DNA from 2 places in the Aerococcus sp. NPDC058936 genome. Region 1 is predicted to be linked to the other one. Evidence: riboswitches for the same ligand, from Rfam matches in the RefSeq annotation. Region 1 holds a riboswitch; the other holds the start of a gene.
The links. A riboswitch is a leader RNA that binds a small molecule or an ion and turns the genes downstream of it on or off. The one in region 1 is predicted to bind S-adenosylmethionine.
Positions count from the first base shown of each region.

Region 1 (3,182 bases):
ACAACAAATGGACACAGAAAACCCCAGTAAGTAGCCTCGATGAGGCGCCTTACTGGGGTTTGTTTGTGTTATTTCTTCAAGATGTCGACCTTATCTGTTTTTTCCCAAGTAAAGTCTTGGTCATCACGACCAAAGTGGCCGTAAGCAGCAGTCCTGCTGAAGATTGGTTGGCGAAGAGATAGCATGTCGATAATACCATTTGGTGTTAAGTCAAAGTTATCGCGAACTAAAGCAACTAAATCATTTTCAGTTAAGTCACTTGTACCGAATGTGTCAATCGCAATAGACACAGGTTCTGCAACCCCAATAGCATAAGCTAATTGGATTTCAACTTTACGCGCTAAGCCAGCTGCAACCAAGTTTTTGGCAATATAGCGAGCCGCGTATGAAGCAGACCGGTCAACTTTAGTAGCGTCTTTACCTGAGAAGGCCCCACCGCCGTGGTGAGCAGATCCACCATAAGTGTCGACAATAATTTTACGGCCAGTTAAACCTGAATCGGCTTCTGGACCACCAGATACAAACTTACCTGTTGGGTTAATGAAGTAACGTGTATTTTCATCTAACCAGTTTTCTGGCATAGTTGGCTCAACAACGTGTTTAATCACGTCTTGGCGGATTTGGTCTAATTCAATACCTTCAGTATGTTGTGTTGAAATGACGATGGTATCAATGCGTTGTGGTTGGTTGTTGTCATCATATTCCATCGTTACCTGTGTCTTACCGTCTGGACCTAAGTAGTTTAATTCACCACTTTTACGGACTTCAGCTAGTCGGCGAGATAGGCGGTGACTTAATGCAATGGGCATTGGCATTAACTCTGTTGTTTCGTCTGTTGCGTAACCGAACATAATCCCTTGGTCTCCAGCACCGATCAACTTGTTGTCCACTTCACCCTTTTCCCGGGTTTCAATGGCATCATCAACACCTTGTGCGATGTCTGGTGATTGTTCGTCTAGTGAAACCAATACGGCGATTGAGTCAGCGTCGAAGCCGAATTTGCCGTCACGGTAACCAATTTCACGAACGGTGTCGCGAACGATTTTTTGAATATCCACATAGGCGCTAGTTGTTACCTCACCAAATACTAGGACAAGTCCTGTATTGACGGCAGTTTCGCAAGCAACTCGAGCTTGTGGGTCTTGTGCAAGAATCGCGTCAAGAATGGCATCAGAAATTTGGTCAGCGACCTTATCTGGATGTCCTTCCGTGACAGATTCAGAAGTAAATAGTCGTTTATTCATGTTGTTTCCCCCAAAATATAAATTTTATGGTTACAAGGAATTTTTGCCTAAGCAAACCCTATCGGGAAGAATTTATTGTAACGTTTCTCATTATACAGGATATGTGGGGAATAGTAAGGGGCAAATGGCTTCAATTTCGAAAATTTCGTAGTTTTCAGCACCTAGATTTTTTGATCTAAGTACTTCGGTCTACGCTTTGCCTATCATGGCCGTAAATATAGGATGTGTTCATGACGTTGAGACAGGAGATGCTGGATAATGGGTAAAAAGCGACTACTATAGTTATCATTAAAGGGATTTCCCATGGGTAACCCACACTTACTTTTAAAATTGTTACTTTTTCCACACGACTGTCTTACCGTGGAGTGCGGTCTTATTTCGTGTTATAATATTCGAGATGATTAAATGTAGCAAGTTTAAGGAGGCAGCGATGAGTTACCAAGCATTATACCGCGTTTGGCGGCCGCAGACATTTGGAGATATTGTTGGCCAAGAGGCTGTTGCGCGTACGCTGCAAAATGCCATTCGAACTGGCAAAACGAGTCACGCTTACTTGTTTACGGGTCCAAGAGGGACTGGTAAGACGAGTGCGGCTAAAATTCTATCGAAAGCGATCAACTGTCCAAACCAGGTGGATGGGGAACCATGTAATGAATGTGAGATTTGCCGGGCAATTACGGACGGAACTTTGCCGGATGTGATTGAAATCGATGCGGCGTCTAACAACGGGGTTGAGGAGATTCGTGATATCCGTGATAAGGTTCGCTATGCACCAACGGAAGCGCAATATAAGGTCTATATCATTGATGAGGTCCACATGCTTTCAACGGGTGCTTTCAATGCTTTATTAAAAACCTTAGAAGAACCACCAGCTAATGTCATTTTTATTTTAGCAACGACTGAGCCGCATAAGATACCTGCAACGATTATTTCAAGAACCCAACGTTTTGATTTTAAACGTATTTCACGTCAGGCGATTGAAGACCGGATGGCATTTATCTTGGACCAAGACGGTATTGAATATGAGAATGGGGCCCTTACTATAATTGCTCGGGCAGCAAACGGTGGGATGCGAGATGCCTTATCCTTGTTAGACCAAGTGATTTCCTTTTCCGATGGGACTTTATCACTTGAAACGAGTCGGTTGGTGACGGGGGCCTTGTCTGAAGAGCAATTGGTTGAATATACGGAGGCCCTAGCTAATGGGCAAGTGACGGCAGCATTAGACCACTTACATGCTTTATTGGCTGGTGGTCAAGATGCGGCGCGCTTTGTGGAAGAGCAGTTGGTTTTTGTGCGTGATTTAATGATTGCCAAGGAAACCAAGGCGGATACGGCTGAGATTGAAGAGTTGACCCAACGTTATGACGAAGCATTTTATAGTCTGGCCAAAACGATTGATGTGAATGTCTTGTATAAGATGATGAAAGTTTTCCGAGAAACGCAGGCAGAGATTCGTTTTTCATTGCAACCAACGATCTATCTAGAGGTGGCAACGGTTCAGATAGCTAGCCAAATCGGTAGTCAGTCGGCTGTTGGTCAAAGTGGTAACCAACAAGTGGTGGCTAACCAAGAAGGTGACCATGTCTTGCCAACGCAAGTGAGCCAAGCGTTAGCTGAATTGCAAGAACAAGTGGCGAATTTAACGGCACAGGTCCAAAATGGGGGCGGAGAGCCAGCTAAACCTGCGGCAAGTAAGCCGGCTAAGCGGTCAGGGAATGCGACGGCCTTTACGCCAAATCTGACGAAGGTCTTCCAAGTGTTAAATCAAGCGACTAAGAAAGACTTGAATGATATTGCTAATTTATGGGAAGGTCTAATTGAGAGTCTACCAAGTATGCAAGCAGCCTTATTAAAGGCAACCTTCCCAGCAGCAGCGTCACCAAATGCTTTCGTAGTGCGGTTTGATTATGAAATTCTGTGCAAGAAGGTGGATGA
Region 1 covers NZ_JBHYKZ010000003.1:78,732-81,913, reverse strand. The annotation lists gene metK (methionine adenosyltransferase) at 69-1,244, opposite strand; SMK box riboswitch at 1,242-1,330, opposite strand; gene dnaX (DNA polymerase III subunit gamma/tau) at 1,675-3,182, shown strand, end outside.

Region 2 (3,182 bases), on a different contig from region 1:
CGGGAGGCAGAAGCTTAGGTTGCGGTTCGGTTATCTTAATGCTAATTATATTCTTCGTATTTGGTGGGACATCTTTATTAGGTGGCAACCAGTCTAGTTCAAATAACAATCAATCAAACGATCAAACCAGTCAGGTAGATGTCCAATTACCAGGACAGATGGAATCGGATACGCAAATTCAAGCAAATTCTAATAGTCAAGTCAGTTTACCAGAGACTGGATCTACAGATAGTGAACCAGTTACTGAAGATGAGTTGGCTGAATTTGTTTCTGTTATCCTTTATGATACTGAAGAATACTGGACGCAAGCCTTTTCTAAAGCTGGCTATACATATGAGAACCCAGACCTAGTCATATTTGAGGATGCTGTGAATTCATCTTGTGGGTATAATACATCTGAAGTTGGACCTTTCTATTGCCCAACGGATGAAACCATTTATATCGACTTAGATTTTTATAATCAACTCGTTCAAAATTACGGTGGTGGTGGAGACTTCGCTATGGCCTATGTAATCGCCCATGAAGTAGGTCACCATGTCCAACAACAACTTGGTATTTCCAATCAGGTTAGACAAATTCAGTCTGAAGTAGGTGAAACTGAACAAAATCAATGGACGGTACGGATGGAATTACAAGCGGACTATCTTGCTGGTGTATGGGCACATAACGTCGTTGAGAATGATTGGATGGAAGCAGGAGACCTTGAAGAAGGATTAAACGCAGCTTATCACATTGGTGATGATGTTCTGCAAGAAAAGGCCTATGGCTATACGATGCCTGATTCCTTTACGCATGGTACTGCTGAGCAACGACAAAACTGGTTTAAGAAAGGCTTAGAAGCAGGCGACTTGTCACAATGGGATACTTACAATATAGATTACAGTAGCCTATAAAATGAGTCACAGAACTTGCTTAATGATCATAGTATACATAGTAGGGAATTTTAGTGCAGTAACACATACTGTATTTGAACAGGAGTTTATATGTAAAATTTCCATCTATTTTTAAATAAATAATGATCTTACTAGCTACTAGTATGGTTTGTGAATACCTCTTAAAGCCGGATTACAGTTTTGCTTTAGGAGGTTTTATCATGTGGAAGATAGTGAGGATATGCCCTATGTCAAATGAACGATGATAGATTTGAAAGGTCGAACTAGCGTCGGGTAAAAGTATCCTCATTTTTACTTCATGAGTGTAATAATCATCAAGTCGAATAAAATTTTGCTTATCTTAATCTAATTGTCGAATTTCATCATGGTTTGAAATATATCCATACATCTGGTATAATCGGTATACATTTAAAGAACACAACTTATTCAGAGCAAGTGGAGGGATTTGGCCCTATGAAGCTTCAGCAACCTACCTTTGGCAAGGTGCTAATTCCAACTCGAAAGAGATAGATGAGTCTAACCAAGTTATTGGCACGACGAGTCGCGTTGTGCTTTTTTTATTGAATAAAATAACTAGGAGTGTGTTGAATGTTTAATGATGAATGCGTAAGTTTTAGTGAATTTGTAGGTGGGATTGGTGCCTTAGGTTTTATGCCGTATTTTCGTTTCTACAGAAATAAGAAAGGGGATCCTAAAGAACATGATCATATTGCTGTGATCTGTCGTAATGAGCCTTGTTCAGGTGCACATATTGCTAGAGTTTGTGTGTGTTGTATAGGAAAAGTTCATGTCAATGATTATGATGGATTTAAGGAGGCAATAAGCCTTGAAACTTACGATCAATTAGTCAATTTGATTACTAATTTTTCCTATACAGATGTGGACTATAAAGCAATACGGTAGTAAAAAAGAGCCCCTACTAGTTGCCGTTAAGGCTAGCTAGTAGGGGCTCTTTAGATTTTTATGATAAAAAGCTGGTTTATTGGATGATATGAAATTATTGAAGTAATTCTTTAAAGGCGTCCACAAGCGGTGTTAACGGCTTGCCTAATACCGTTTCAAAGTCATCTGATTGTACATCTAATACACCATTTTTAATGTCGTCTTGGATCGCTAGGAAGAAGCCTGCTACTGGTTCTGGTAATTGATTATCAGTTAGATTTTTAACGAATGTTTCATCGTTAGTTTCTACAGGGGCAATTTCTTTACCTGTTGCTTCTGCTAGTGCTTTAGTTAAAGTCGCGTAGTCTACTGGTTTACCAGATAATTCTAGAATTTCAGGGAAAGTTTTTTCACCAGCTAAAACGATGGCAGCTGCTTCAGCGTATTCGCGACGTAATGCCCAACCAGCTTTACCATTTTCAGCGGTGTATAATAGTTTACCACTGTTTAAAGCTGCACCTACTAGCGGTAGTTCATTTTCCAGGTACCAGTTGTTTCTTAAAATTGTAAATGGAATGCCGGATGCTTTGATGGCTTCTTCGGTATAACGGTGGTCAGTTGCTAAGTCGGCAGAAGATTGGTCTGCATGGGCAAAGCTTGTATAGGTGATAAAGCTAACACCAGCTTCTTTGGCTGCATCAATCGCATTTTGATGTTCTTCTTGACGAGTGCCAGGTGCTGATGAAACTAGTAATAAGCGGTCAATACCTGTGAAAGCAGCTTTTAAAGATACTTTATCTAAGTAATCGCCGATGTGTACTGTATAGCCAGCTTCAGCAAGTGGCGCAGCTTTTTCTTCGCTACGTGCTAAGACGTGGATATCTGATACGGGCACTAACGTTTTTAATTTGTCTAATGTGTGGGCACCCAAGGCACCTGTTGCGCCAGTTACTAAATATTTCATGAATAAACACTCCTTTTTTCAACCTGTAATAAATAAAGTTACAGGTTAATAATAGTGAATGTGCTATAATAAGTCAAGAGAAAAGAGGTGGGATATTCAAATGAAACATTCAGTAAAATTTAGTGATGCTATTCATATTCTAGTTTATATCGAGATGCTTCAAGGCACAGACTTATCTAGTGAAGTGATTGCCAAAAGTGTGAATGCTAATCCCGTTTCTGTTAGACGCATTATGAGTAGCCTCAAAAAGGCCGGCCTTATTATCAGCCAATCAGGAAAGGCCAATCCGCAATTAAGTAGACAACCAGCATCGATATCTTTTTATGATATTTATCAAGCTATCGATGAAGACCAACAAATATTCCGGGTAGATGAGAAAACAGCACCTGCCTGTATCGTAGGCGGTAATATCCAAGGTGTATTAGCTGATAAATATGATCAAT
Region 2 covers NZ_JBHYKZ010000002.1:2,913-6,094, reverse strand. The annotation lists gene ACFW0C_RS01515 (neutral zinc metallopeptidase) at 1-893, shown strand, start outside; SAM riboswitch class I at 1,313-1,410, shown strand; gene ACFW0C_RS01510 (hypothetical protein) at 1,482-1,796, shown strand; gene ACFW0C_RS01505 (SDR family oxidoreductase) at 1,891-2,739, opposite strand; gene ACFW0C_RS01500 (Rrf2 family transcriptional regulator) at 2,840-3,182, shown strand, end outside.
Region 2: linked by a shared signal. The riboswitch ahead of ACFW0C_RS01510 (hypothetical protein) and the one ahead of metK (methionine adenosyltransferase) in region 1 are both predicted to bind S-adenosylmethionine.